3 regions of the Guggenheimella bovis genome follow, and region 1 is predicted to be linked to each of the others. Evidence: riboswitches for the same ligand, from Rfam matches in the RefSeq annotation. Region 1 holds a riboswitch; each other region holds the start of a gene.

Region 1 (10,440 bases):
CGGAGATGAGGATGTAAGAGAACATGCCAAGGCCAACGGTACGACGCGCTCGAAAGAGAGCATGAAAAAGGCCGCTTCTCTCGAAGGACCACTCATCTTTGCTATAGGAAATGCTCCGACGGCCTTGATCGAGCTCTATGAACTCATCGTAAGGCAAGAGATTAATCCAGCGCTTATCATCGGCGTTCCCGTCGGTTTTGTCAATGTCGTGCAGTCGAAGGAACTCATTCTTCTATCAAAGGTTCCCTATATCGTAAACCGTGGAAGAAAAGGTGGAAGTAACGTAGCTGCAGCCATCGTCAATGCTTTGATGTATCGTCACACCAGAGGGTAAAAAAGGAACAGGAGGGCCTTATGTCTACATTCAATATGGATTTCGAATCACTCGATACGTTTATGCGTCTAGCTTTTGAAAAGCTCGGTGTGCCGAGTGAAGATGCTCGCTTTTGTAGCGATGTTCTTTTAGAGAGCGACCGCAGAGGCATCGAAAGTCACGGAGTCAACCGTTTTAAACCGATCTACGTCGACCGCATTATCGCAGGCATTCAACAGCCTGTTACAAAGATCGACATTCTAAAGGAGACGCCAACGACGGCTGTCCTCGACGCCAACCACGGCATGGGCATGGTGGCATCAAAAAAAGCCATGGAAATGGCTATCGAAAAAGCCAAGAAGTACGGCATGGGAATGGTTGCCGTTAGAAACTCCACGCACTACGGTATCGCAGGATACTACGTGACGATGGCTACGAAAGAAAAAATGATCGGTATCACAGGAACGAACGCACGTCCCTCGATCGCACCGACCTTTGGCGTAGAAAATATGCTAGGAACAAACCCCTTGACCTTTGGTATGCCAACCGATGAAGATTTCCCCTTTGTTCTAGACTGTGCGACGAGTATCGTTCAGCGCGGTAAGATCGAATACTACGCAAGAAGCGGTAAAGATACGCCAGCCGGCATGGTCATCGGTGAAGACGGTTCGACACTTACTGATTCGAAAGAGATCTTAAAGGATCTTGTCGCAGGAAAAGCAGCACTAGCACCACTTGGAGGTGTTGGGGAAGAGCTTGCAGGATACAAAGGATACGGCTATGCAACAGTCGTAGAGATCCTCTCTGCAGCACTCCAGCAAGGAAACTTCCTCCACATGCTAAATGGTCTCGATCAGGATGGAAACAAGGTACCCTTTGGCTTAGGCCATTTCTTCCTCGTGATCGACACCGAAGCCTTTATGGGTGCAGAAGGATTTAAAAAGGTTGCAGGAGATATCTTAAGAGAACTACGTGCTTCGAAAAAAGCCAAGGGTCATACACGTATTTTCACTGCAGGAGAAAAGGAATATGAAGTCTGGCTCGAAAGAAAAGAGACGGGCGTTCCGATTAATGACGCTGTTCAGAAGGAATTTATCGCTGTACGCGATAAGCTAGAGCTCGATTTCAAATTCCCCTTTGAAAGGTAATGATGGAAGAAAAGAAGCCTTCAAAAATACCAGAACCCAAATATAACCAAAAGAAAAGAATGAAAAAAGATGCAGAGGTTCTCATCGAAGAACCGAAAAAGAATGGCACCTTACTTGGTCTTGCCATTCTTTTTGCTGTGCTTCTTTTCATCGGACTTTCCGTCTACTTCATCGGAAGAGATACCTTTAGTAAAGAAAGCTTCCTAAAGAGCGTCAACAGCGTGCTCGATGAGCCCGATAAGAGCGGATTCTTTTCCTTCTTTGTAGAGGGATCTTTTCCGCTTCAGGATCAGAAGAACTTTTTAGAGCTTCTAAAGGATCCCAACTACGTGAGATACCTAAAAGATACGCTCTATAAAGGTGGAGGAGACGTCGAGGTCGTAAAGAACGGAAAAGCGCTCACCTTTACGAAGTATGGACTAAAGCTTAATCCTTTAAACTTAAGCCTTTCCAATCTCGATCGAAGGCTTACGGTGACGCTTCAAAAGAAGAAAGAGACGATTGAACCGAAAGCACTAAAGGAATGGGGATATATGACACCGGGCATCTATGAGCTCTCGATCGAGGATGGAGAAAAGAGCCTTAGTATTCCTGTAAAGCTCACGCGTTTTGAGACAAAAGCTCCTTCTTTACGAATTGACCTAGAGAAGGATTATATTGATGTAGAGATTCCGAAGGACTTTCCTCAGGCAACGATCGTCATGAATGGAAAGAGCACAGAGAAAAAGGTAAAGGATTCAAACCAGCTTGGCCTTATAAAAAGAGGCTCTAGCATATCTCTCGTCTATCGCAATAAGCTAGGTACAGCCATGAGCGATGAATGGATCGTCGATCAAAAGAGCCACGATTTTACCTTCCCAAATGCTATGAGCTTAAAAGAGTATCCACTCGATCAAGTGATCTTTGTGAATGATAAGGAGATTGGAACGGTTTCTGATTTCAAATCCTCCGATCTTCTCCTCCTTCCTTTAGAGGAGACCGATAAAGTGCAAATTGTCTCCCCTCAACGTGCTCTTGAAGTGAAGACGAATCTTGCCATCGAAAAGAGCAACGTCTCTCCTGGTCGCTTTACGATAGGGCCCGTAGAGGAAGGTACTGTGAAGTACTTAAAGAATCTCATGCTCACCTATGTGAGAGAAGATCGAGATGCAAACTATCACAACCAGCTCTTCTACTACGGCACGGTCATGAATAATAGTCCCGACCACGCGCGACTAAACGATGAGATGAATGCTCGCATCGAAAGAAAAGAGTATCTTGAAATTACTCCAATCTCTGTGACCTTTGACAACGACTCCTTCGAGTATTTTGCTGAAAAAGGAACGATCTACATCTCCTTTGTCGAACGCTATAAGTTCCATTATAAAAAGTTTGTCGAAGGAAAGATGGTGCGCGAGGGAGACGGCAGCTCCAGTAAACTCAAGATCATGGCACGTAGCTTTTTCGGCTGGAAATTCTACAGTGGAGACGAGAATAAAGAGCTTGGAGGAAATACTGAGACAATACAGGTTGAAGAATTCAATTCGGGGTATTAGTAGGTAGAAATTGGAGGTATAAAATGAAAGAAATTAAATTGTATACAAGTTCAACTTGTCCTCATTGTTATACGGCAAAGGATTATCTCTCAAAGGAAGGCATTCCTTATACAGAGCGTAACGTCAGCAACGATCCAGAAGCTATGAAGGAATTCAGAGAGCTAAAGGTGATGGGCGTTCCGACCTTCGTCATTGGCGATGAAGTCATCGTAGGCTTTGACAAAGAAGCTGTCCTGAAAGCAATGAATGACTAAGAAAAGCTCTCTTAAAAAGAGAGCTTTTTTCTTGGCTTTTGGACTGCTTCTCTTTCTTCTCATTCCCACCGAACTCCGTGGCACGAGTCTCGTAAAGCTTCAATCTATTTTAAGTCACCATGATCTCTTTAAGAAACACGATGTTTCGATCAGTTTTCCCAGTCATCCTGACTTTAGCCTAGGGATGAAACGCTTTGACACGGATAAACTTACGATCTACTATAACTTTGGAAAATTTGAACACTTCCGTTCAAACTTCTATCACCGTGAAAGTGATACGTATAATTCCCACTTTGGAGCCTATCTTTTAGAGGGAATGCGAACGGAGGAAGAGATTCTAGAGAGCTTTCGATACGATCAGACGATGCTCGTTCTACCGTCGATTGGGAAAATGGATGGTGTATTTTGCGTTCTAGAGATGGAACGAAAAGAGACCCGGGGAATGGTTCGAATCGATGCAACCGTTGAGACCAACAGTCCGCTTCATAAGAAAAAGGGATTTTTTACAGGCTACCTCCAGTATGGAAGCCCGTCCTATGAGGGCGAAGATTATCCCGTAGAGAAAAGCGAAGCGAGAATCTACATCCATTATTTAAAAGATAAAGATGCGACTGTCATTACATATGTCATGGCTAAAAATAAAGAGATTGTCGAGCGTTATTCCAAAGAAATTTTAGAAAGGATAGTGATCAAATGAAGATAGATACCACGAACCTTCAAAGTGGTGGTGTACTTACAAGCTACCTCTTTGACAAAAAGACAGAGGATGAAAACTGGAAGCCAGTAAAGCGTCCTGCACTCTTAATCCTTCCCGGTGGAAGTTACATGTACGTATCGAAGCGAGAGGGAGAACCTGTAGCACTTCATTTTTTGATGGAAGGTTACCAGGTCTTTGTCCTAAAGTATCGAACGGGTGAGGAGTCGATATACCCTAATCCTCTAATCGATGTGAAGGAAGCGATGGAGTATATTCTCAAAAATTCCCAAGAATTCTCAGTCGACACAGAGAAGATTGCCATTATGGGCTTTAGTGCAGGGGGCCATTTAGCACTCGTCTATCAGTCGAGCGAATACATCAAAGCGAAGGCTACAGTTTCGATCTATCCGATTGCAGCCTTTGGAGAAATGATTAAAGCTTATGGAGAAATTGACTACGACGTAGAATTTCCCATAGGTGCCATGATCTCAAACTACGAAGAGGAGAAGGATCCTGAAAAGCTCATAAAGAAAGACAACCCACCTCTCTTTATCGCTTACTTAAAAGACGATGAACTCATTCCGAGTTACACGACGTCGCACTACGTGACAGAGTTATTAAAAGCTGGCTGTGACGTGGAAGCACACCTCTTTAGAAAGGGACTACACGGTCTAAGTGAAGGCACAGGCTTATCGAATCATTCGAGAAACGTTGATCGAGACTTTTCTCTTTGGGTCCCACTTTGTAAAAATTGGCTACGAGGGATTTTAGAGTTTCAACTATAGTGTTGACAGTCTTTCGTTCATCCCTTATGCTTAAATAGAACTGAATAAGGATCAAAGATCAAGCGTGTGAATACACATGGGAATCAAGTGCAAATCTTGAACGGTCCTGCCGCTGTAAGGAGGGAGAATTCTACTGATGCCACTGGGAAACTGGGAAGGCGTAGAATGTCTGAGATCTCCGAGTCAGAATACCAGCTGATCTTTTTACACATCAAAGCTCTACAGGAAAATAGAGTGTGTTGGGAGTTAAACACTGCTATTTTCATAGCAGTTTTTTTGTGCCCTTATTCCTAAGACAACAGGTCATTTGTCAAAGGAGGATAAGATGACAAAAAAAGAGAAATCGTTACTCGTACTCGCACTCGTGGTTGCCTTTGGTTTTGGAATCGTTCCCACAGCCAGTGGCATGCACATCATGGAAGGATACTTATCGCTTCCCTTCTGTATCGCTTGGGGAGCTGTGTGTCTTCCGTTTTTAATACATAGCTACTTTTCCATGAAACGCATCGTAAGTGAGCGCCGTGAAACCGTATCGCTCTTAGCGATGATGGGTGCCTTTATCTTCGTTTTAAGTGCATTAAAGATTCCATCGGTTACAGGTTCTAGCTCCCATCCGACAGGAACAGGTTTAGGAGCAGTCCTCTTTGGAGCGTCTCCCATCGCTCTCTTAGGTCTCATCGTACTTCTCTTTCAAGCGGTACTGCTCGCCCATGGAGGACTTACAACACTTGGAGCTAACACTTTCAGTATGGCCATTGTTGGACCGATCGTAAGTGCTGTGATCTATAAAATGATGAACAAGATGAAAGCTCCGAAGCACTTTAGTATCTTTCTTGCCGTAGCTCTTGGTAACCTCACGACTTATGTCGTCACAAGCGTTCAGCTTGCACTCATGCACCAAGGAGCTGGCGTGGGCTTCATGACATCACTCACAAAATTTTTAATGGTCTTTGCGGTGACACAGATTCCACTTGCAATCATCGAAGGCCTCGTCAGTGTCATTCTCGTCATGGCCTTAGAAAAGTATGCAGCACCCGAACTCAAGCGTTTAGGATATGAGAGGTAAGACATGAAAAAAGCATTTCTATTATTGTTATTAGCCGTCGTCATTGCCGTTACACCCCTTCTTTTTATTAAAGACAGTGAATTTGCAGGTGCAGACGGTGTCGCAGAAGAAGTCGTAGAAGAAGTGAATCCTGGTTATGAGCCTTGGGCAGAGCCCATCATGGAACCTCCAGGAGGAGAGACCGAGAGTCTTCTCTTTGCACTACAAGCAGCTCTCGGTGCTTTTGTCATAGGCTACATCATGGGCGGTTTTGTCACGCGCTACCGCATGAAGCATCATGAAGTCGAAGCTCTTTAAAGGAGCGCTTTCGGTTATAGCGTTTGTAAGCCTATTTTACGGTCGAACAGAAAGAATTCATATGGGTGTCTTTCTTGTCATCGTGATGTTTTACATCCTACATGAAAGTCATCACCTTCGAATTGAGCGCATTCAACAGAATCACGCACTCATTGGGCAAAAAACAGGGCTTAAGGTCTTGTTTTTTGCCTTTCACATGATAGCCGTGCTTGTGATCGATTCGCTTCCTTTCTTACTAGGAGTCTTAATCTTAGAGGTCTTCTTTACGCTTCTATCTAAGATTAAGCTTAAGCACATGATCGAAGTCATGGCACTACCTATGACCTATGTGCTTTTAAGTATCGTTGCTTTCCGCTTGAGTGAACTTAGCTACGAGAGCGTCATTCTCATAAGCCTACGTGCTTTTGTAGCCTTTACAACGCTCCTAAGCTTTTTACTTATGACCCCTATGCATGAACTCATCACCTTTTTATCTGGAAAACTGCCAAAGCTCGTGGTCGACCTCTTGTATCTCATTCATCACGACATCTTTGTCTTTTTAAAGCACTCTCACGAAGTCTCAAGAGCAGTGCGTGTCCGAGGGGGTTCCCTAAACGTTAAGACGGCTGCCCTTCAAGGCGTCTCCATCTTTATGAAAAGCATGCACTTTAGTACCTTACATAGCAGAGCCTTAGAGACGAGAAATGTCGGAGAACGAATCGAGTTTCTTACTAGGAAAAAAGATCCACGCGTTTCTTTAGGACTTCTCCTCGAACTCATGCTACTTTCAGGAGGTATCGTTGTTTCAATTATCTGATGTATCCTTTTCCTATGAAGACGATCTCGTATTAAAGGATATTGAATTAACCATAGAAGAAGGAGAGCGCGTCTGTCTGATCGGCTCCAATGGATCGGGAAAATCGACGCTTTTAAGCCTACTCATAGGGTTAGAGCATGCTAAAAAAGGAAAGCTCTCCTTTAAAGGACAGCCGTACTCAAAGGATAAGACCTTTTTGAGAACGCTTCGACGCGAGATCGGTTTTCTCTTTCAAGATCCCGATACCATGATGATTGCACCGACTGTCTTTGAAGAGATCAGTTTCTCTGCAGTGAATCAAAAAACCGATGAAGAGATTATTGAAAAGCGAGTGGAGATGCTCTGTAAGCGCTTTTCTTTGGAAGGCTTTGAGGAGAGAGTCGTCTACCACTTAAGTGGAGGGGAGAAGAAACGAGTAAACCTTGCGAGCGTTCTCGTGACAGATCCCAAAGTGCTTTTAATCGATGAACCGGAGTCGAGCCTCGACCCATATCAAAGGACTGTCATGGAATCGTATCTCGAATCGATTGATAAGACCTTTGTCGTAGCGACACACGATATGAATTTTGTTTGGCAGTTTGCGACGCGCGTCGTCGTATTACATGAAGGCAGGATTCTTTTTGATGGGAAAAAGGAAGCGTTTTTTAGCAATGAAGCGCTTGTAAATGAAGCGAATCTCGAACTTCCTGTATTTTATCTCATCTCAAAGCTACTACAAAAGAAGGGAATCATTGAAGAAGATAAGCTTTTCTACAGAAAGGAGGAGCTATGCGAGGCATTCTATTTGTAAGTTTTGGAACGACACATATTGAAGGGATTGAAAGAGCCATTACGCCCCTTACGAAGTCCCTTCAGACTTTGGGGCTTCCTCTTGAACAAGCCTTTAGTTCGAACATTGTGAGAAATCGCTTGAAAGAAAAGAATCGTTTCGAAAAGAGCATCGAAGAAGCGATATGTGCTCTTAAAGAAAAAGGGGTAACAGAACTTATCGTACCTACGACCTTTCTTTTAGAGGGCTTAGAATATCAGAAGCTCGAAGCGAAGCTTAAGGAATCAGAACTTCGTTATCAGCTAATAAAACCCATTTTAAGAAGGGATATTGATGCGAAAGAGCTTATTCAAAAGCTTCTTAAAGCGTTTGATAGAAAGGAAGATGAACTTCTTCTCATGATGGGTCATGGAACGAGTGATGAAAGTGGGGCGGTGTATCAGCTGTTAAATGATACATCGATAGAAAAGGGTCTTCCTTTTAGAGCCTTTGCGATTGAAGGCGAGCCTTACTTTGACTCCGTAAAAGATACCTTTAAAGGTTCCATCTTTCTTGCACCGCTTCTCTATCTATCAGGAGAACATGCGAATAACGACATGATCGAATTCTACGAAGAACTTAAGAGCTTAGGCTTTGCTACGCGCTATACGACCGTTTCTTTAGGAGAACTATCTTGGGTTCGAGAAATGATTTTTGAGGAGACAAAACGTGCCCTTTGAAGCATACAAAGAGATCGGTAAAGAAAAACTTAGACTCGGCTTTACGACAGGGACAGCAGCGACCCTTGCTGTAAAAGCAGCGCTTCTTACACTTCTTACAGGAGAAGAGCAGTCCACGGTGTCGATCGTAACACCTTCAGGGATGGAGGTTGAAACAGAAGTCGAGCGGACCGAAAAGAAGGAACATTCCGTTCGAACGTGTGTAAAAAAGGATGGCGGTGATGACATCGACCAAACGCATGAACTCGAAATCTGTGCCGAGGTAGAGTGGAATGACCACTATGAACTCACGGGTGGTGAGGGGATAGGGATCGTCACAAAAAGAGGACTCAGTATTCCTGTAGGAGATTATGCTATAAATCCAGTCCCACGACAGATGATTAAAAAAATTGTCCACGAACTTTTGGATGACGGCAAGGTCAAGGTTTCCCTCGATGTTCCTCAAGGAAGAGAAGCGGCCAAAAAGACCTTTAATGAACGCATGGGCATTGAAGGGGGCATCAGTATTATCGGAACGAGTGGCATCGTTGAGCCCATGAGTAATAAAGCACTCATTGAAACGATCCGCATGGAACTCAACATCCTTAAAGAAGCGGGCGAAAAAGAAGTTCTTTTGACACCTGGAAATATCGGTACCGATAGGCTTCAGTCCTTAGGGCTTAAAGGAAGAAACGTACAGTATTCAAACTTCTTAGGAGAAGCTTTAGACTTCGCGGCGCAGTATGATTTTTCTAAGGTTACGGTGCTTTCTCACATTGGAAAACTAGTAAAGGTTTCACTTGGGGCAATGGATACCCACTCGAGAACCGTAGATGGTAGAAAAGAAGCGATCATCGCAGAAGCCTCTCTTTTGGGCGTCGAACGTGAGATCTTAGAGAAAATAGATAGCGAAGTGACAACGGAAGGGATGTTTTCCCATCTTAAGGACGATCCCAGGTATGAAGCACTCAAAGAGAGATTATACCTTAAAGCGAAAGCGAACATTGAAAGACGACTCGGTCACAGTGCACGAGTGATCACATTTTTAGGCGAGGAGATTTGGGGCGATGGGTTCTAAACTATATGGAATAGGCGTGGGTCCGGGGGATCCCGAGTTACTCACATTAAAAGCATTAAAGACGTTAGAAGCGGTCGACGTCATCGCTTATATCGTCACGAAAAATGAAAACAGCATGGCGAAGGATATCGTAGAGGGGCTCGTAGATTTTAGTACGAAGGAAGAACTTCTTTTAGAATCCAAAATGACAAAGGATAAAGCACTTCGAGATGAAGTACACAAAAGAAATGCTGAACGCATCGTCGAAGTACTTAAGAAAGGTAAGAGCGTTGCCTTTCTTACGATCGGAGACATCACCATCTATTCTACCTTCCGCTATATCTCAGAATTCATCGAAAAGAATGGTTTTGAGGTCGAGTGGATCAACGGCATTTCTAGCTTTTCTGCAGCTGCCGCGAGAGCCAAGATGAGTCTCACGGAGATTGACGAATCGCTTCACATCTACCCTGCGAGCTTTCCCATCGAATGTGAAGGCCATTCTGGTACCCAAGTCTTCATGAAGAGTGCTTCCCATTACGAAGCACTTCGTGAAAAGCTCTTAAAGAATAAAAAAAGGTCCTATCTCGTCTGTGAAAACGTCACCGGAAAGGATGAAAGCATTCTTCCACTCGAAGAAAAGACCTCTAGCTCATACTTTACACTAATCATTTCAAAGGAGACCTTATGATTTACTTTATTGGAGCAGGAAGCGGTTCCGTCGATTACATCACCGTTAAAGGAGCACGTATCCTTAAAGAAGCAGACGTCATCGTCTATGCAGGAAGTCTTGTGAATGTCGACCTGTTAAAAGACGTAAAGCCAACGTGTAAGCTTTATGACAGCAAAGAGATGGACCTCGAGGCAGTGTTAGATGTGCTTACAAGTGAGAAGGGAACGGTCGTGCGCTTACACTCAGGAGATCCTAGTCTCTATGGTGCGATCCGTGAGCAGTTTACACGCCTCGATGAACTCGGTATCGCTTACGAGGTCGTCCCTGGAGTCTCTTGCTTCCAAGCGGCTGCTGC
Region 2 (10,440 bases), 1.1 Mb from region 1:
TCATAAAAGAAGACGAGATCGTCGTAGAAGAAGCGATCGCTCGTAGCGAAACGAACCGAAAGGCTTTTACGGTAGATCCTAGTGGACGATACGCAAAGACGCTCGTAGAAGTTATAGAGCGCTTTCAAAACTACACGCTCGTTCGCTGTACACTCTTTACTGGAAGAACGCATCAAATTCGCGTTCATCTAAAGTATCTAAACCATCCCATCGTAGGAGATCCCGTCTACGGCATGAAAAAATCGAAGATAAAAAAAGACGGTCAGTATCTCCATGCGATAGAACTTGGCTTTACCGATGAAAATGGTAAAAGCTATGACTTTAGCGTCGATCCGCCTGAATACTTTCAGTCCTTTCTTCAAAAAATGAGGCAAGTATGAACTACAAAACGATTATCATGGAACACGATTCCATCGAGCGCACGTTAAAGCGCTTAAGCTATGAGATCATAGAGCGCCACAAGGGAGTCGATGAACTCGTACTCATCGGTATCTATACAAACGGCGAATGGATCGCAAAGTTCATCAAAGAACAACTCGACCGCTTAGAAGGAGCCGATGTTCCGATCGGCTTTGTTGATATTGGAAAATATCGAGATGACGAACGAGTCGTTACGGGAGACAGAACGCATCTACCTTTTGATATTACGAATAAAAAGATCATTTTAGTCGATGACGTTCTCTATACGGGAAGAACCTTTCGAGCAGCGATCGAATTACTCTTCGATTTAGGTCGACCGAAGCAGATTGAAGCGGCTGTTCTCGTAGACCGCGGTCATAGAGAATTACCGATTCGAGCTGATTACGTCGGAAAAAATATTCCTACTTCACAAAAGGAAAAGGTTGTGGTAAGATTAGAAGGTAACACCGACGAATTTTGTGTTTATCTGGTGTAAAGAATCTAATTTTGCTGATGTGGCTCAATGGCAGAGCAGCGGTATCGTAAACCGCAGGTTGTCAGTTCGACTCTGACCATCAGCTCCAACAAAAAAAGACCTAATGGTCTTTTTTTCTTTGTAGAATTTGCTGTAGATCCTTCGTTACATAACGCGTCTTTTGATTCGTATAATTCACAAAACCCGTGGGGGAGCCACTGGGCTTTTTTACAAAAGAAAGCTTCGTATAATCGACAGGAACGTTAGGGCTCTCCGAAGCCTTTGAAAAATGGGCTGCGAGCATTGCACCAAAGTGAATGTGGTCTTCTTTTAAATTCTCTAAGGGAGCATCTGCTAGTACGTGACTACCAGGGATGTTTTTCGCATGAAACCAGGTCCTGTTCTTATTTTTCGAACGGATGGAGAGCGCTTCATTCTGTGAGCTATTCTTACCGACGTAAAATCTAATTCCCTCGTATTCAAAGAGATGCGGCTTACTTTGCTGTTCTTTCGCTTGAACTCTTTTCTTTTTGATGACACCGATCCGTACGAGCTCCGATCGCACTTCATCGATCTCTTCTTTCGTCGATAGCTGAGAGAGATCGTATTGAATTTGAGCTAATATTTCAAGTTCCTTGTCGGCTTCTTCAAGTTGCTCCTTGACGTAGTTTTGCCCACGCAGTTCCTTACGGTAGCGCTCGTGGTAATAAATGGCATTTTGTACAGGAGTCTTTTGTGGATCGAGTGGAATGAGAATCTCCTCATCTGATTCAAAATCCTTTGCGAGAAGCTCTTTTTCATGTCCCTTTAAAAGATAGAGATTCGCATAAATGAGATCTCCATAGAGTCGATAGCGATCGCAAAGCTCGAAGTCCTTAAGCGTCTTAAAGAGCTTTTCTTTTTTTAGCTCCAACGAATCGATTCGTCCCTTTACAAGGTGTAAGAAATTCTTCGCAGCTTCTGGTGCCGTATTCTCTTTCTTTCTCGAAGCATAGAAGAGTTCCATGGCTTCAGAGAGGGAAGAGACCTCTTTGGTTTCAAGCTTCTCATTCTCAAAGGAATGAAAGTCAACAATCTGATCTTCTTTTAGGTAAAGCGTAGGTGATTTTTGTTCTAATAAGAAGCGATGAACGTCAGCAAAGGTTCCACTCTTTACATTATCCGGTAGGAGTTTAATGAGCCTCTTATGAAAGCCTTTAAAGTCTAGGGCTCTCGTTTCATCAAAGGGCTCATAAACATCCTTACAGACCTCTTTATCGCTCTTAAGTACTTCATACTTCTCATGCGTCAAAACGAGATGGCTTTCATTCGAAGAGAGCTTTATCGCCCTTAAGACCACATCCTCTTCATCGGTTAGGATCATGTTGCTGTGGCGACCCATGAGCTCGATATAGAGACTCCATTCGACCGTTTCAAAGAGTTGGTTTGATGAGAGAAGTTTAAACTTCACCGTGCGATCAAAAAACATCTGCTCGATCGAAAGGATCTTGGCGTTTTCGAGGGCACTTCGCCAAGGCATTAAGTGAGCGGGTTGAATGTATTTTAAGTCGGGTTTACTTGAAAGAAGCCCAAGATGGTAGCTCTCTGCTCCCAGGTCTATGAGTAGAAACAGATCGCCCTTGAATTTTAAAACGAATTTATTTCCTTCTGCCATCCAAAGCTTTTGAACGCGTTGATTTAAAAGCACGTTCGCTTCTAGGATCCAGTTTTCTATAAAATAACTATCAAACATAATGTACCTCTAACACATCATAGCACACGCATTTGACAGCGTGTTATTTTATGATAAAATTAGAGAAACATAAGATGTAACCATGGAAATCGGTGTGAATCCGATACGGTCCGGCCACTGTGATTCGAAAGATAAGTCAGATACATGGAAAAACTATCACTCACCAGGAGATGAGCTAGCTTGCTTCCCTGGTGGAAGCATTTTTTAATTTTAGGAGAAAACATGAAAAAGAAACTGTCACTACTACTCGTCGTCTTAATGATTGTCACTGGACTCGTCGCATGTACGAAAGCGGTTCCATCAGGTGAGCCACAAAGTACAGAAACAGTAACACCTCAAGAATCTACAGAACCTGTCAGTGAATCCGCTGAACCCATTAAAGTAACAGATTCTTTAGGTACAGAAGTAACCTTTGAAAAGCCTGTAGAAAAGGTGGTATCTCTCGCTCCAAACATGACAGAGATTCTCTTTGCTGTAGGCGCTGGAAAGCAAGTCGTTGGACGCACAGATTACTGTGAATATCCAAAGGAAGCAGCTGAGATTCCAAGTATCGGTAGCATGCTTGAACCAGATGTAGAAAAGATTATTACAGCGAAGCCTGATGTCGTACTTCTAGCAAACCCCAATGAAGAAGTGACGAAGAAGTTAGCTGAAGCTGGCGTAAAGGCTCTTGTTTTACAAAATGCAACAAAAGTCGATAAGACATTCGAAATAATCGAAACAATCGCGAACCTCACTGGTCATAAAGAAGAAGGCCAAAAGGTCACAGCTGACATGAAAGCCAAAATCGAAGAAGTAGCAAACATGGTAAAGGATGCTACACCAGTTACAGTCTATTATCCAGTAAGCGTTGGTAAGGATGGTGACTTTGCAGCAACAGGTGATACCTTCATCCACGACATGCTAATGATCGCTGGTGGAGATAACATTGCGAAGGATGCTCAAGGTTGGAGCTTTAACCTCGAATCGATCATTAAGGGAAATCCTCAAGTGATCATTGTAGGACAGGGCATGGGTGTCAAAGAGAAGCTTCAAGAAACAGATGGTTATAAGGATTTAACTGCTGTTAAAGAAGGAAAAATCTTTGAGATCGAAGCTGACCTTTTAGAGATCCAAGGACCTCGCATTGCGGAAGGTATCTTAGAGCTTGCTAAGATCTTACATCCAGACTTGGTGAAATAATGATTCGCTCCAAAAAAGCCGGACTGATTTTTATTAGTCTGGCTTTTATCCTCATATTTATCGCTTCCCTTATCATAGGTTCAGAATCGATCTCTCTAAAAGAAATCTTTACACCCACCGATGAAACAGCGAGGCTCATTTTATTCAAGCTAAGGCTTCCAAGAGCCATTGCAGCTGTCCTCATCGGCATGGGTCTTGCATCGAGCGGAGCTGTCTTTCAGTCGGTACTAAATAATCCCATGGCAGACCCCTACATGTTAGGTGTGAGTGCCGGTGCAGCCCTAGGAGCAAGCGTAAGCTTCATCCTAAACGGAGGAGCTATTTTAACACTTCTACTATCCTTTGGAGGTGCCATCGGTTCTGTCCTTATAGTCTTTTCCATCGGGAAAAAAAGAGGGCTTCTAAACGGCACCACGCTCATCTTAGCAGGTATCGCATTGAGCTTTCTCCTAAGTAGTACGACGAGCCTCATCGTCGCTCTTAATAGAGAGCGGATGGAACGCATCATCTTTTGGACCATGGGAAGCTTAAACGGGATTCAAATGAAAGAACTTACGTATCTATCGGTTCCTTTAATCCTAGGTAGCCTTTCTTTTCTTTTCTACTGGAAAGACTTAAACCTACTTTACTTGGGAGAGGACCGTGCCAAAGCGAGCGGCGTCGATACAGAAAGAAGAAAGCTTGAGCTACTACTCATTTCGTCTCTTGTAACGAGTGTAGCTGTAAGTCTCGGAGGAATCATAGGATTCGTCGGACTCATTGTACCGCACATGGCAAGACTTCTCGTGGGAAACGACCATAAACTCTTACTTCCAACGACACTTCTTACAGGAGCGACTTTCTTACTCCTCTCAGATACGATCGCAAGGACCATCGTTTCTCCCATGCAACTACCGATCGGTGTCGTTACGAGCTTTTTAGGGGCGCCGTATTTCATCTATCTTTTAAGGAAAAAGCAATGATCGAAGCAAAGAATCTCTCGATTACGATCGATGACAAACCGATTCTAAAAAATCTAAATTTTAGCCTTAAAAAAGGATCACTTGTGAGTATCCTCGGCGAAAACGGCGTAGGAAAGACGACGCTCATAAAAGCCATCGCAGGCATCCTTCCTTACGAAGGAAGTCTAACGCTAGATGGGGCAGAGATTAAAAGCTTTTCTTCAAAAGAGAGGGCAAAACGATTCTCCTACTTAGAGCAGCTTCAAACGACAGTCTTCGATCTCACCGTCTGGGAATACGTTAGCTTTGCTCGCTACGTGCATACCGATTCCTTCCATGATCTTTCCAAAGAAGATCTTGAAATCGTAGACTACTATATCGATCTACTGAAACTAAACGCCTTTAGAGACCGCTCCTTAAAAGCCTTAAGTGGGGGAGAACGTCAGAGAGTCATGATCGCATCGGCTTTTACACAGTCGACTGAAATTCTTCTTTTAGATGAACCGATCAGTTTCTTAGACATCAGCATGCGCTATGAAATGCTGGAAGAAATTGTCACCCTTGGTAAGAAGGAAGGAAAGACGATTTTAAGCGTTATGCATGACATCGATCTTTCCGACCGTTACTTTGACCAAGCACTCGTCTTAAAAGAAGGGACACTTTATTCTTATGGCCCGAGTCAGGAAGTCATTACCCCAAAGATGCTTCAGGAGGTCTTTTCTATCGATGCAGAAATTCTAGAAAAGGACGAAGAACGCTTCTTTTTGATATCTGCAAAACGTTAGCGAACACAACATTATTACAATACTGTGTCAAATATTACGTAATCTAAAGTCCAGGTTCTTTATTTATTTTTTGAGAGCGCTTCACGTCAATTCTTTTTGAGTGAAGCGCTTCCTTTTTCTATTTACCATTTCTCTAAGTGCTAATATATCAACGTTTGTAAGCCTTAAAAACTAATCCTAAAAAGGTCCGAAAGGTTCATATCGAGTCACTCAATATGTAACAATCGATTGTATACAGTTGGCAAAGGCTATGAATTAATCTGTGTTTTTTCCAAAAAACTCATTGACAATCTCAAAATTTGTAATAGAATACTTCCATATGGAGGAACAACTATGAAAAAAACGTTATCAATTCTATTAATTCTTGCACTTGTACTCGTCGGTGTTGTTGCATGCCAACAAAAACCAGCTGAGTCACAAGAGCCAGCCGCTTCTTCAAACGAAGCAACAAGTCAACCAGCACCAGCTCCAGCTCCAGCTGAAAACGGTGCAACACTCAAAGACGGTACATACTTCGCTACTGGCGACAACTTCGATGAAAAGACAGGTTGGAAAGACGCCGTTCTTCTCGTTGTAAAAGACGGCAAGGTAGAATCAGCAAACTGGAACGCTATCAGCAACAAAGTCGGTTACGACAAGAAAACAGCTGTAAAGCTCGGAAAGTATCCAATGGTTGCTGCTGGTAAAGCACAAGCTGATTGGGACGTTCAAGCGAAGGCTGTTGAAGACTACTTCGTAGCGAACCCTGATCCTGAAAAGATCACTTACAAAGACAACGAAGGTCATACAGACGCTATTAGCGGTGTATCCATTCACGTAAACGGATTTTTCGATGTAGCTAAAAAAGCTCTTGCTCAAGGACCTGTTGAAAAGGGACCTTACACAGATGGTTCATACCATGCTGAAGACGAAGACTTCGGTGAAACAGGTTGGAAAGAATTCGTCGATGTAACAGTAATGAATGGTAACATCGTAAGCGTTAAATGGAATGGTCTTAACAAAGATAATCCGGAACTTGATAAGTTAACAGCAGTAAAAGAGGGTAAATACCCAATGGTTGCTAAAGGTGGTGCAAAGGCTGAATGGGATGTTCAAGCACAAGCTGTTGAAAGCTTCTTACTTGAAAAGCAAGATCTTGCTTCCATCACATACTCAGACGCTGAAGGCCACACAGATGCTATCAGTGGTGTATCCATTCATGTCAAGAACTTCTTTGAATTAGTTAAGAAAGCGCTTGGAATGTAATAATGAAAGGGCCATAGGCCCTTTTTTTTTGGAGGAATTTTGAAACGAATCGTCATTTGTCTACTTGCACTCTTTCTCATAGGTTGTCAAGAAAATAAACCCGTAAGTTTTGAATATCGAGAGTTTTTCGCTATGGATACAGCCATGCGTATTCAGCTCTACGATCATGGGACCGAGGAGAACTTTAAAAAGCTTGAAACGCGCGTAAGAGAGATTGAAAATACGCTCTCAACGACCGTAAAATCGAGCGACATCTATAAACTAAATAACAATCCAGAAAAGATTCTCCTAAATCCAGATACCTATGCCTGCTTAGAGGCGGCAAAGGCTATGTACGATCGAACGGGTGGTGCCTTTGATCCAACCATTCGTCCCGTTGTGACGCTTTGGAACATTGGAACGGAGAGTGCGAGAGTTCCCGCTCAAGCTGAAATTGACGATGCCTTAAAGCACGTTGATGGATCAAAGCTTCAATTACAGAAGGAAATGAAACTTCCAGAAGGTATGAAGCTAGAACTCGGAGCGATTGCAAAGGGCTATACAGCAGATGAGTTACGTAAGACTGCGGAGAGTTTAGGCATTCGAAATGCCATCTTTAACCTCGGTGGAAACGTACTCGTCATGGGAAGTAAGAACGGACAAGACTTTAAGGTTTCGATTCAAGATCCAAACGAGGAGCAAAATAGCTTCTTCTGTACCGTAACAGGAACTGACTTTACGGTCGTTACGAGTGGAGACTACGAACGTTATTTCATGGTAGGGGATAAGAGGTATCATCACATCCTTGATCCTAAGACAGGGTACCCTTCCGATAATGACTTACGTAGCGTATCGATCGTAACAAAGAGCTCAACCCTAGCAGATGGTTTTAGTACTTCTCTTTTTGTCATGGGACTAAAAGATGGACTGGCTCTAGCAAAGAAGACGCCTGAAATTGGCGTGATCTTTGTAACAAAGGACAATCGGGTTATTATTACTGACAATCTAAAGGATCGATTTACCCTCGATAATACAAACTACAAGCTAATTGTAGGAAAGGAGAACGAATGAAAGAGATCGTCGTACTGGGAGCTGGTTACGGCGGCATATTGACAGCGAAAAAGCTGGCAAAGCGCTTAAAACACGAAGATGTAAAAATTACGCTGATCGATAAGAATACGTATCATACGATGCTAACAGAACTTCATGAGGTCGCTTGTGAACGCGTACCGAATGAAGCCATTCGAATTGATCTTCAGAAGGTCTTTGCTCGTAGAAATGTCAATGTCGTTCATGACCTCATCGAAACGATCGACTTTGATCAAAAGAAGATGAAGGGCACGAAGGGCGATTACTCCTACGACATGCTCGTCATCGCATCAGGATCTAAACCAACCTTCTTTGGTACACCAGGGGTTGAAGAAAATGCCTTTAAGCTATGGAGCTTTGAGGATGCTGTTACGCTTAAAAATCAAATTCACGACGCTTTTCAAAAGGCATCGGTTGAATTAAACGAAGAAAAAAGAAAAGAACTCTTGACCTTTGTCGTCATCGGCTGTGGATTCACAGGTATTGAATTTATCGGTGAACTCGCTGAGTTCAGAGATCGCCTCTGTCAAATCTATGGTATCGATCAGAAGGAAGTTCGCCTCGTCGCTTGCGATATGGCACCAAAGATTCTTCCGATCTTTGACGACGTCGTCATTGAAAAAGCTAAGCGTTACTTAGAAAAGATGAACGTCGAGATGATCTTAGGTGCTAAGATTACAGGCGTGACGGGTTCTAGCGTAGATTTTGATGGTAGAGAACCCATCCGTACAAAGACTGCTGTTTGGGCTGCAGGTATTGAAGGAAGCGACCTCATGGGTGCGATTGACGCTCCAAAGAATGGTCGTGGACGCATCGAAACCGATGAATTCCTTCGCATGAAAGGCCGTGAAGAAGTCTATGTCACAGGCGATAACATCTTCTACATCGCACCTGGTGAACAACGTCCAGTTCCTCAGATGGTTGAAAACGCGGAACAATCGGCTGAAATTGTCGCTAAAAACATCGTTTCAACCGTTAAGGGAACAGCTTTGACAGCCTATGAACCGAACTTCCACGGCGCCATGGTTTGTATCGGTGGTCGCTACGGTGTCGCACAGCTCAATACAAAGAAGAAAAAGTTCCACTTAAGTGGCTTCTTTGCAATGTTTGTAAAGCACTTTATTAACATCATATACTTCTTACAAGTAGCTGGCTTTAATAAGATTTGGACCTATCTAAGTCATGAATTCTTTGATGTTCCAGATAGAAGATCTTTTGTCGGTGGACTCCTATCAAAGCGTTCCTCAAACCTCGTACTCGTTCCACTTCGAATCTTTTTAGGTGTGAAGTGGCTACAAGAGGGCTTAAATAAGTTCCCGAGAATTCAAGCGAACCCGAACGACATCTTCCTCATTCCTAAGAAGACTGCACAAGTCTTTTCTATGATGGGTGGAGGAGATGCAGCAAGTAGCGCATCACAGGCAGCGGCTGAAGCACCTAAAGCTCTACCAGTTCCTGACTTTATTAAGGCGATCAGCGACTGGTTTATGGATCTACTCTTTTATAATCCAGACGGATCTTACACAGCACTTGCACCAATTTTCCAAGCCTTTATGGTCGTCATGGAAATTGGTATTGGTCTCGCACTCATCGCAGGTCTCTTTACCTTCCTCGCATCCTTTGCATCGATGGGTATGGCCTTTATGATTTACTTAAGCGGTATGGCAAGCGCAGAAATGCTTTGGTATTTCTTCTCAGCACTCGCAGTTCTTTTAAGCTCTGGTAGCGTCATCGGTCTCGACTATTGGGTCATTCCGTGGCTTAAGGAGCGCTGGAAGAAATGGGGCTGGGTCAAGAAGTGGTATCTCTTTACGGATCGACAACGAGGCTTTTAATTGCATTCCTTTCAAACTGAACTGGAAAAAATCTTAAAAATAATTGAAGAACACGCCATGACAGGGAATCGTCTATTAGACGATTCCCTCCATGACGTTACCGATCACCCTGGTAAGCTTTTAAGGCCTCTTTTGCACCTTGCGAGTGCACACTACGCAAAGAAGAAGGTAGACCTAGAAGTCGCAGCTTCCATTGAGATGCTTCACTTAGCTTCTCTCATTCACGACGACATCATCGACGAAGCCAAGCTTCGAAGAAACCTTCCTACAATTCAATCGAAGTACGGAAAAGACTATGCCGTCTACATGGGAGACTACCTTTTAAGCTCGGTTCTTGTGCTTTTAGCATCGACGGACCTAGAAAAGGAGCACCTCGGTGAAATTGCCAAGGTCATGAATCGTATGTGTGTCTCTGAGATGAAGCAATATCACGCTCGTTACCACTACGATCTACGTAAGAGAGACTACTTAGATATCATCTCAGGAAAAACCGCCGCCCTCTTTTCATTAGCCATGGGAAGTGCTGTCACAGATGAATTAAAGCCGCTCTTTTTAAAGGCCGGATATCTCTTAGGGATCGCTTTTCAGCTTCAAGATGACCTTCTTGACTTTAAGGGTGATGAACTCGTCGTAGGGAAGGACTTAAAGAGGGATCTTTTGATGGGTTATTACCATCTTCCGATCATTCACTCACTATCCTTGGATGACCGCATGAAAAAGGCTCTAGAGGGTGAAATCGATTTAAAAGAGATTGAACACATCCTCATTGAAAACAAAA
Region 3 (10,440 bases), 570 kb from region 1:
TCTTTGTTTTTTTGTGACTTCAAATTTTTCTTCAAGAAATTATTCTCATCCGCTTCATCAAGCGATGCGCAAAGAATGATAGCCTCATCTAATAAATCAATCATCGTAGGCCAAATATCACGGAACAAACTAGAAATCGTTGTCGTCACATCCATCCTTGGATGGATTAACTGATCCTCTGGAATCTCTTTAAGGCCTATCACCGTCCCGTTTAAATCGTATTCAGGTCGAATCCCCATGAGAGCTAACATCGTACTTATCTGTTCTCCACCCGTTCTCGTAATATCGAGAGCGATGAGATTAATCGCCAATTTATTGGGATATTTTCCAGTTTCTTCTAAATGCTGATCTAGTAATTTCTGTGCAATCATCTCCCCTTTTAAATAGGCTTCTCTCGTAGGTATCTTATCTGCCCTTAAGGCATAAATATTGGTTCCCGTCTGAAACGGTAAATCTTCTACACCTCCGCCTGGACCTGGCTTTATATAGCTTCCATTTAAAGCTTCTACCAGTGACTTTAATTCGTTTTCATTTAATTCGTGAAGTGCTCCATCCGTTGGAATATGATCGATCAGCGTGGCATAGCTACGTCTCTTTGCCAAAAGTGCGGAAGGAATAGAAGAACTATTCACTAGATAAAAATGGGGTAGTGATCCTATCGTTTGATCGCTAAAACAGGAACTCGATAACATGGATTGCTTTCCTGGCAAATATTCTAAGCTACCATGAGTTCCAAAATGAATTACTGCATGGACACCTTGCGTTTCTAAGTATCGATAGGTGGCAAAATATTGGTGCGTACAGGGTGTAGAAGGATCTTGGAGAATTTTACATACTTCTCCAGTACATTTCGCACCGAAGCAGCCTCTCTTTGGTTGAATGAGAAGATAGACATTTCCAAAACGGAGGCCTGTGATAACAATTTTTCCATTAAGAACCATGGCTTCGCCAGGAGGAATGGACCAAGAATTTATCATCTTGCTTTGGGAAGATTTTGGAAGAAGTGAAAAGTGCTTTTGGTACTCTTCGAGGTCCATTTGATATAAATCGCCCATAGAGTCTACAATATCCTCTACTGAAGTCCAGCGAAAATCACTAAACGCTTTCCTCTCGAGAATCAGCTCCTTTAGCGCTTGTCCCGTCTGAGGAAAACCACTGACATCATAATGTTCCTTTTCTAGGAGCCTTAAAAAAGAAACGACTGAATCAAAAGTTAGGAGTCCTGATGCTTTACCTAACGTAGCTTCTATTCCTGAACATACTGGGCTATTTAATACAATCGCAAGTTTCTTCTGAGAGTTCTTTGTATTTCTAAGTCGGATTATATTCGCGACACGATCGCAGAGCCTTTCGATTCGATCTGGAATCGGATCATGAGATTTAGATCCATTTTTTACTCCAATCATGACTGGCTCGATCAAACCCATGAGTTCTGGAATGTCATAAAACAGTGTTTGTTCAATCGATGTCGCTCCAGAAGAATTTTCCCAGTCAAAAGCCGTTTGAGAATTGCTCACTAATGGACGAATAACAGGAAGATTTCTCTTTTGATAATAAGATACAAGCCTGTCGAACAGTGAATCTTCTGTTCCTTCCGCTGAACCAAAGGCAAGAAAATTTATGAAGCAGTGAATACGGTACTTCTCACTTATGGGCAAGAATTTTTCAATCGCTTCTGTCATCGAAAGCGATCCTAATTCCAAATCCGATCGCGCTGTCGTGAATACTTTAATAACTCCTATACCTCTAGCATTAAAGGCTTCTTCAAGTGCCGTTTCAATTTGAGTGTCACCGCCCAAATATCGGGACCTGTATTGAATGATTCCTACAAAATCGGTAAATTCAGAATTGTCTCTTTGTATAAAATCTTCAAAAGAGGTATCGATTCCGTGTTCTGAATAAATTCCGTCGAATGGAACCTGTATTGGTTCATCCGGACACGGTGTGCTGAGAAGTAAATGGCGAACATAATGAATCAGCCCTACCAGATTCTCAAAGCAAGGAGAATTAGCATATTCGTTAATTCGTCTCTCTTGATCCATCGTAAGTGTCGAAATTCCAGCCTTTAAGTTTTCTAATCCAATAGGACCTACGAGAGGAATCCTTTCTAACGCTTCTTTTCCTAATAGTTCACCGTGATGTCCGTGATCTCTCGAAACAAGTGCTGCATCAAATGAATGTAAATTGTTACTATTCGTTAGTGCACGTGAAGAAAGAAATACTGCATCGTCTCCCGTGAAATCAAGGGCTCTTCGAAGAGTTTGGTTCTCCCACTCATTTCCAATAAACAATAACTTCATTAAGATTCCTTTCGATAAAATGAGACTACATTCCTCATCTTCGAGCTCTTAAGATCGTAAACTTTAAAATAGTCCGCATTCATACGCAATGAGATCTTTTTTGCTAGTTGGAATGAAAGAAAATCATTTTCTGTATCGATTACAACCGCTGGAATTTTAGAGTTTCGAATGAGATCTGCTGAGGAAAGCGCATCTTCAACTGGGTCTCCTAAAATACCGCTATTTGCTCTGCCATCTGTAACCAAAACAAGAAGAGGCATCATATCTGGATCTTTCCTTTTTCTCGCGACCAGTAATTCCCATGCCTTATGTATCCCTTTGGCAAGTGGTGTTCTGCCTCCCGTAGGAAGTTCCTGAAGCTCTTTCGAAGCTAGATCAACACTCGATGTGATAGGAAGCAGAACCTCGGCGTCATTTTTACGAAATGCGACGAGTCCCACTTTATCTCGCTTTTGATAAGAATCCATAAGTAAACTCATGATCGCCTCTTTCGTCTCTTTCATGCGCTTTTTGGCTCCCATCGAGCCACTCGCATCTACGACAAAAACAATTGTGAGACCCAGTTTATTCTCTCTCTTTTTGTAGCGAAGATCATCATCACGAATAGTGATTGCCATGCCGTTTTTAGGACGATCGTATTGTTTTACTGCGGCAGCACGAAGAGTCGCATCCAGTGCTATATCGCGTTCACCATTCTCATTGGATATCGTAAATCCAGCGTAACGCCCCTTATTCACGCTGCTATATGTCTTCTTTCTGTGTCCCGTGCCTTTTCTCTTTAGTCGATCACGAAAACCAGTAGGAAGTGGTTTCGTTTCGTAGATTTCTTCTCCGTAAACGAGATCTTCTTTGATCGTTTGACTTTGGTCTTCAATCGTTGACTCTTGGGAATCAATCTCTAACTCTTCCTCATCTCCTGTTCTCGTCTGATTAGAATCCTCTTCGATATCGACGCCAGGACTTTTGGAATCGTCCTGAGGTTTTGTTTCCTTCTCCCGATTCTCATTTGATTGTTCTTCTTGCTGATTATTTTGATCGACATTACGTCTTCTATGTGGAAGAACAAATTCACAGGCTTCCTTAATGTCAGAAGCTGTTAAATAAGAACGCAAATCTAATGCGGCAATAGCTGCTGCTGTCCTTATCAATAAGATTTCGGCGCGGTTTCCTTCCACATTTGCTTTGTTAGCAAATACCGAAGCTAAGCGCCTCATGGGTTCGCTGACCACCAATTTTTGGTGGACTATTTGAGCCTCTTTGAGGAGATGTTTTAGCTTTTCTTCTCGATCATGATACTCAGAAAGAAATTTGTTGGGATTTTCTTCAAACGAAATCCTTCTTTTGATAATTTCAGTACGAATCTCAACATCTTCTTCTCCTTCGACATTTACAAAAAGACCAAATTTATCGAGTAATTGAGGACGTAACCCTCCTTCTTCAGGATTCATTGTTCCAATTAAAATAAATTCTGAAGGGTGAGAATAGCTAATTCCCTCTCTTTCTACAATGTTTTCCCCCGCAGCTAGCGTCGTGACGATAATCTGCGATAAACTATCGTTCAAGAGATTGATCTCATCGACATAAAGAATTTCTCCGTGACATCGAGAGAACACTCCTGGCATAAAAACTGTTTCTTTAGCTCCTAATGTCTTAACGAAATCGATGCCTCCAACAAGCATGTCTTCTGTCGCATTAAGAGGTAGTGTAATCACTTTCTTCTCACTGAGGTCGGCGAGACTTCTAACAATAGTTGATTTTCCCGTCCCTTTTTGACCACTGATTAACACTCCTCCAATGCGTGGATCGATGAGATTGAGTAATAAGGCCCGTTTCAGTCGATCTTGCTTTACAATAGCTGTAAATGGATATGCCTTAGAGAACATCGAATAGGCCTTTCCAATCGAAGTCTTCAATATTTGATTCTTCAAAGGGAAGTCTTCGCATACGATGAGGTAAAACTAATTTGGCGCACTGGATCAGGTGATCAAGAGTCACCTCACTCGTTCCCATATAAGCAGCGAGAGTAGCGCCCGTTTTTAATAGCGTAATATCTGCTCGATGTCCATCGACTCCAAGCTCTGCTCCAATTTTCGCAGCTTCTCTAAAACGCTCATCAGGAATATGTATAGTAGGTAGAGCATCTTGCGCCCTTTTAATGGCTAATTTTAATGATTCATCGGCTTCACGAAAAGCTTCGTAAAATTTAGATGGATTGGATTCAAATTCCATGCGTCTCTTAATGAGCTCACTTCTTTGTTCGATATTCTGTTCGCCTTTGACCTCTACAACTAAGCCAAAGCGGTCTAAGAGTTGAGGCCTTAAATCGCCTTCTTCTGGATTCATCGTGCCCACAAGAACAAAACGCGCTGGATGAGAATAACTTACGCCCTCTCGCTCAATTGTATTCACCCCCATTGCAGCGCTATCTAAGAGAATGTCGACAATATGATCGTCCAAGAGATTGATTTCATCAACATAAAGAATGTTTCCATTCGCTTCTGCGAGAATACCAGGTTCAAACTCCTTTTCCCCTTCTCTTATCGCTTTTTCAATATTTAAAGATCCCACTACGCGATCTTCCGTTGCACTGATTGGGAGTTCTATCACTCGTCTCGTGTACTTTCCGAGAACTTTGGTGTCTAGTTTCTGGCATTCTTCACAGAAATCGATATCATCGAAGCGGCAATGAAATTTACACCCTTTAACGACATCGACCTCATCCATCAATTCGCAAAGACCACGTACGGCAGTACTTTTAGCTGTTCCTTTTTCACCGCGTATGAGTACACCACCAATTTTAGGATTGATCAAATTTAATATAAGTGCCAACTTCATATCCTCTTGTCCTACAATTGCACTAAATGGATACGTTATTTTTTTCTTCATGATTCCCCCTATATTGTGTTTTTATTACTTCAGAAATCGTCTGAAATACGGGCTTACCTAACTTCAAAGCATAATCCCTTAGCTCGTCTTGAAATTGATTATATTCGCCTACTTCAACCCCAACATCGAGGACGCAGGGGCATCCATTAATGATTTCCTTTGCACGCTGAAGGGCCACCTGCTCCACTGGGCAAAATGCTTTCGTAAGAACCATATCCGAACTTAAAAATTTAGCAACCTGACAGTCGACGTCGTTTGAAAATAGGATGCCTGTGGCGAAGGGGATGCGGTGCTTTTGAAGGACTCGGTAAGCGCGAATACCTTTTCCCATTCCACCTAGGATGAATACTCTTGGTTTTCCCGAAGTTCGATGAAGCTCGATGGAGCCAAACATGCTGTTATAACTACCTTTTTCAAGCCCATAGAGTGATTGGACCATTTCATCTGAAAAAATCTCTTCCGGATTTCCTGCCACTCGAATGCAATCGCCTTTGATACAGATGACTGTGTCACTTATTTTTGCTGCTAGATCAATTTCATGCAGGCTCATGATGACTGCAACATCCTTCTCTGTAGCCATTCTTCGAAGGATATCTAAAAGCTCCACCTTATGGCGAATATCTAAAAAGCTTGTTGGCTCATCTAAAACAATGATCGATGGCTCCTGACAAATCGCTCGGGCGAGTAAAATGCGCTGCCGTTGTCCATCGCTGATATCTGTAAAGGGCTTGTCGGCTAACTCTAAGCCCTTCACCATTTTTAGACTTTCTTGAACGACGCGCTCATCTTCTGATGTGATCTTTCCAAAATGATTCGTATAAGGATACCTCCCCATACTTACGACCTCTTTACAAGTCATGAGGTCAGGATTGATTCGATCCGTTAGCATAACAGAAAGCTTTTTTGCTAACTCCTTATTCGAGCACTTTAGGATATTTTCACTGTCTATCGTTACCACACCACCAATTTCTTCAAGGTGCTTCGTTATCGTCTTTAAAATCGTCGACTTACCCGATCCATTGGGACCTATGAGAGTCATAATTTTCCCTTTTTCAACGGATAAGTTGATATCTTGAATTAAAATGTTTCCGTGATAGCCCACGGATAAATCCTTGGTTTCAAAATACATAGCATCTCCTATTGCTCAGCTGCACGACGTTTTAGCATAAGAAAAATCACAATGGGAGCTCCGAAAGCACTCGTCACCGTCCCAATAGCAAGCTCCGTTGGAGCAAAAGCAGTTCTGGCTATCAAATCACAGAACAAGCAGAAGACAGCTCCTGTAATAAAAGTAGTTGGAACAATTACTTTGGGATTTGAAGTTTTCATAAGTAATTTCGCTACCTGTGGAATTGCGATTCCTACAAAAGATATCGGCCCAGCAAAGGCTGTTACACAAGCTGATAAAATACTTGAAAAGGTAATCAAAGCCAATCGAAAAAGCTTGATGTTAACGCCCATACTCATGGCATAACCTTCTCCTAGCTGAAACGCATTCATCGGCTTCGAGATCAGTATGGAACAGAGAAGCGTAATAAATACAATGATCGAAGATAGCTTAACTGTCCCCCAGCTTGCTCCGTTAAAGCTTCCCATCGACCAGCTTGTTAGATTCGCAATATCCGTATCTTTAGCAAAGGCTATCGTAAAGTCTGTCACGGAAGAGCAAACATAACCAATCATAATACCTATCACCAAGAGCATCGGCATACTTCTCGCAAATTGAGAGAAAAAAAGCACCACAGCCATAACAAGAAGTGAGCCAATAAAAGCACTTAGCACCAATGTATATGGTGGAACATTCTTGTACTCTCCAAGTACAAAGACGATGACAAGGCCGACGATCATCTTTGCACCTGAAGAAATACCTAAGACGAACGGCCCAGCGATCGGGTTTCGGAAAAAGGTTTGAAGTAATAATCCCGATACGCTGAGCGCTCCGCCAAGTACTGTAGCTAGTAGAAGCCTTGGGAGTCGAAGTCTCCAAATAACATTACTCACGGTACTTCCGTGATCTTCGTTAAAAAATATGGTACGAAAAATCTTAACGAATGGAATAGACGCACTACCTGAGTTAATATTTAGTACAACCCCAACTATAAATAGAAGGAGTAGCAAAGAGAGTACGATGTGATAGCGCAGAAAATGATGATCATTTTTTGTTGCCAAAACAAATCTCCTCTCTAATGCAATTTTTTCATCGTTCTAGTTTCTTCTAAATCTGGATTTGAGATGACATCATGCATATCTTTGATCATGTTCGCAAGATTTACGATGTCTTGCGTGTATGAGGATGAAGTGATGTATAATCTTCCTTCTTTCACCGCTTTGAACTCTTTAAATAGATCATTTATTGCGTAGAAATCATCAATGTTCTTAACTTGGTCTTTAAAGTAGTTTAGATAGAATACGATATCCGCATCCTTACATCTCGTGTAAACTTCTTCGTAGTTCATTTTTTCGAGACCACTCTTTTGAGGATTCACATCCTTCATGATATACTCACCACCGGCAAGCTCTATCATTTTGGCCATGTAATCACCGCCATTGCGAGCACTTACAGTATTATTCGTTGGGCTCACATAGAACATAGCCACGGTTTTTCCGCTCTTAGGAACTTTCGATACCTCTTCGACCTTCTTTACGGAATCTAAAAAGAACTCATTGGCTTCTTTCTCTTTGTCTACAATGGCACCTATGAGCTTGATCCATTCGACTTTTCCTAGTGGATGGCCTTCCTTCGAGGAGGTTTCGATAATTACAGGAATTCCTAACTCTTCATATTTCTTTTGGATTTCTGGTTTTGAACTAAGCATGGTCGTATCGATCTCTAAATCAATGTTTAAACCTGTTAGCGTCTCAAAATCAGGTGCGCTATAACTTCCAGCAAATTTGATCTTGCCAGATTCAACTCGCTTTTTGATCTCATCGACAAACCACTTTTTGGCAGGAGTCCCAGTGGAAGCGACGCGATCTAGTCCGCCTATTGCATCACAGAGAGCGGCCATTCCAGTACTTACCATATGTATTCTTTGAATTGGAGCTTTTAAAATAACAACATCGCCATCTAGGCTAGACGGAGCTTCTTTTCCTTCTGGTACCAGGAGAAATTTTTTGTCAGGAGCACTACTTACGGTAAACATCTTGTAGCCATCTTTGTAATGAGTTAGCGTAAAATTTTTAGCGTAAAGGAGCTCTTCTTCGTGATCTAAAACTAATTCTGAATTCACTTCTTTTACAGGTTCGGAACTCGAAGTGCTTTCTGTAGTCGGCACGTCTCCCTTAGGTGTACAGCTCACTAAAAGAGTGAGAATGAGTAATAGACTAATCGTTCGTTTGAAAAATTGTTTCATGAATTCCCTTCTTTCTTATTCGGTCGAAAAGGGAAAAAAAAGACAATGGATAAAATCCACTGTCGGCTCATTGAAAATAAAACTTGCTTTTCCACATTTCCCACCGAAAGTGTTGGCATTGCAGATTAGCAGGTCTCCTGACTTAACATCAACCGATAACTCTCCTTCCCAGTTTCCCAGTGGCATCATGAGTCATCGTCCGTTTACAGTAGCGGGGGCTGTTGTGGATTCTCACCACATTCCCTTTTAAAACTTACGTTACAAATCTACTACGTTATTAATTTATATTATGAGGATAGCTTGCCTAAAAGGTTTTGTCAATACTATATGCTATTCTTTTCGAATCTCAAGGAGCTTCTGAAACACCTTCTTTGCTAGAGGTGCTGCACTCTTTGAAGCCGCTTTTCCTTCATTTTCAAGGATTACGGTTACGACATAGGACTCTTCACCACGTGTGACAAAACCTGTAAACCACGCGTGATCTTTCGCTCCTTCATTTTGTGCCGTACCGGTCTTTCCGAAGAATTGAATCGACTTCGAGCTCTTTAGGCCGTTTACTGAAGCCGTCTCCTTTAGTCCCTTTAAGAGAGGATCAAGTATCCGAGGTTCCACGGCTGTCCCTAGAACTTCAGGCTGTGTCACCGAGAGAATATTTCCTCCTGGACCGTGCCATTCGCTCACTAAATAGGGCTTTAAGAGCACGCCGTCGTTTGCGATCGCTTGAGAGATGAGGTGAATCTGAAGCGGTGTGACGACTGTCTTTCCTTGACCGAAGGAACTGGCTGCGAGTTCGCTCTTTTCCATCCCCTCATCAAACGATACCTTGCTCTTAGAAACAGGTAGGTCAAAGGGAATGCTCTTATTAAAGAGAAAGCGTTCACTGACTTCTTTAAGTTTCGCTGCTCCTGCCTCTACGCCTTTTTTACCAAAGTACGTATTGATACTGTACTTTAAGGCTTCGGTTAAACCGACTTCACCGTAACTTCTAGCGTCGTAGTTACCAAATTGGTATCCGCCGATCTTTTCTACACCCGTATCGTTATAAGAAAGGTCAATTCCTTTTTCTAGTATCGCGATCGAGGTCAAAACCTTCATGACAGACCCTGGTACGTAGAGTCCTTGAGTTGCACGGTTAATGAGCGGTGCATTTTCGTCGTCTACAAGCTGAGACCAGCTTTCTTTTAGTTGGTTTGGGTTAAAGGCAGGCCTATCGGTCATCGCGAGGATCGCTCCGGTCTTTGCATTTGAAACGATAATCGCACCCTTATGGTTTTTAAGTAGCTCAAAGCCGTAGGTCTGTAGCTCATTTTCTATTGTAAGATACATGTCGTTACCGACATCTTTATCGCGTAGTGCTTTTTTGAGCTCGCTAAAGAGACCACTTTCCGATACGCCTAGGAGATTTTTCGTAAAGGCCGATTCGAGACCGGTCTTACCAAAGCGCTCTGAAGAGTATCCAATGATGTGAGCGTAGCTATAAGGGTAGTAGTAGCTTCTCACATAGTTCTTTTCTACGAGCTTTGTATCTGCAAGGACCGTTCCATTGACGTCGTAGATAGACCCACGCCTGATCTCTCCTTCGTTTACGAGAAAGCGCGTATTGTTCGGATTCTTTTTTAGATCCTCAGCCATACTCATCTGAAAGTAGACGAGGTAGAAACTTAAAGATATGAAGAGCAGAACGACTCCAATGAGGAGTGCGATGATGCGTCTTTTATTGGTTCGCTTCATTTTTCTCCTCCTTTTCGAGCACCGGCTCTGAGGTAAATTGAAGCACCCCGAGAAGTAAGAAGCTCGTCAAAAGGCTCGAACCACCGTGCGCCATGAAAGGCAGTGTCATACCCGTCAAGGGAATGACCTTTAAGACGCCTCCGATCACGACAAAAGCCTGCATCACAAAG

Evidence for each region. Region 1 has a riboswitch for cobalamin ahead of ACUB3H_RS06055 (energy-coupling factor ABC transporter permease). Riboswitches for the same ligand answer to the same signal wherever they lie in the genome.
Region 2: another riboswitch for cobalamin. It lies ahead of ACUB3H_RS00560 (ABC transporter substrate-binding protein); the one in region 1 lies ahead of ACUB3H_RS06055 (energy-coupling factor ABC transporter permease).
Region 3: another riboswitch for cobalamin. It lies ahead of ACUB3H_RS03320 (ABC transporter substrate-binding protein); the one in region 1 lies ahead of ACUB3H_RS06055 (energy-coupling factor ABC transporter permease).

Annotation. Positions count from the first base shown of each region.
Region 1 covers NZ_JBQWTF010000001.1:1,210,019-1,220,458, forward strand. Annotated here, with positions in the region: gene ACUB3H_RS06025 (precorrin-8X methylmutase) at 1-334, shown strand, start outside; gene ACUB3H_RS06030 (Ldh family oxidoreductase) at 355-1,461, shown strand; gene ACUB3H_RS06035 (zinc ribbon domain-containing protein) at 1,521-2,996, shown strand; gene ACUB3H_RS06040 (glutaredoxin family protein) at 3,020-3,250, shown strand; gene ACUB3H_RS06045 (hypothetical protein) at 3,243-3,947, shown strand; gene ACUB3H_RS06050 (alpha/beta hydrolase) at 3,944-4,732, shown strand; cobalamin riboswitch at 4,776-4,945, shown strand; gene ACUB3H_RS06055 (energy-coupling factor ABC transporter permease) at 5,058-5,798, shown strand; gene ACUB3H_RS06060 (energy-coupling factor ABC transporter substrate-binding protein) at 5,802-6,095, shown strand; gene ACUB3H_RS06065 (energy-coupling factor transporter transmembrane component T family protein) at 6,076-6,891, shown strand; gene ACUB3H_RS06070 (energy-coupling factor ABC transporter ATP-binding protein) at 6,875-7,681, shown strand; gene ACUB3H_RS06075 (sirohydrochlorin cobaltochelatase) at 7,660-8,379, shown strand; gene cbiD (cobalt-precorrin-5B (C(1))-methyltransferase CbiD) at 8,369-9,436, shown strand; gene cobI (precorrin-2 C(20)-methyltransferase) at 9,426-10,103, shown strand; gene cobM (precorrin-4 C(11)-methyltransferase) at 10,100-10,440, shown strand, end outside.
Region 2 covers NZ_JBQWTF010000001.1:94,315-104,754, forward strand. Annotated here, with positions in the region: gene ACUB3H_RS00540 (RluA family pseudouridine synthase) at 1-380, shown strand, start outside; gene pyrR (bifunctional pyr operon transcriptional regulator/uracil phosphoribosyltransferase PyrR) at 377-895, shown strand; tRNA gene ACUB3H_RS00550 (tRNA-Thr) at 909-983, shown strand; gene ACUB3H_RS00555 (Rqc2 family fibronectin-binding protein) at 996-2,606, opposite strand; cobalamin riboswitch at 2,636-2,772, shown strand; gene ACUB3H_RS00560 (ABC transporter substrate-binding protein) at 2,829-3,788, shown strand; gene ACUB3H_RS00565 (FecCD family ABC transporter permease) at 3,788-4,750, shown strand; gene ACUB3H_RS00570 (ABC transporter ATP-binding protein) at 4,747-5,514, shown strand; gene ACUB3H_RS00575 (hypothetical protein) at 5,848-6,759, shown strand; gene ACUB3H_RS00580 (FAD:protein FMN transferase) at 6,799-7,809, shown strand; gene ACUB3H_RS00585 (FAD-dependent oxidoreductase) at 7,806-9,662, shown strand; gene ACUB3H_RS00590 (polyprenyl synthetase family protein) at 9,720-10,440, shown strand, end outside.
Region 3 covers NZ_JBQWTF010000001.1:636,406-646,845, forward strand. Annotated here, with positions in the region: gene ACUB3H_RS03295 (cobaltochelatase subunit CobN) at 1-2,300, opposite strand, end outside; gene ACUB3H_RS03300 (VWA domain-containing protein) at 2,300-4,228, opposite strand; gene ACUB3H_RS03305 (ATP-binding protein) at 4,173-5,186, opposite strand; gene ACUB3H_RS03310 (ABC transporter ATP-binding protein) at 5,158-6,315, opposite strand; gene ACUB3H_RS03315 (FecCD family ABC transporter permease) at 6,324-7,355, opposite strand; gene ACUB3H_RS03320 (ABC transporter substrate-binding protein) at 7,370-8,539, opposite strand; cobalamin riboswitch at 8,650-8,820, opposite strand; gene ACUB3H_RS03325 (peptidoglycan D,D-transpeptidase FtsI family protein) at 8,870-10,270, opposite strand; gene ACUB3H_RS03330 (FtsW/RodA/SpoVE family cell cycle protein) at 10,254-10,440, opposite strand, start outside.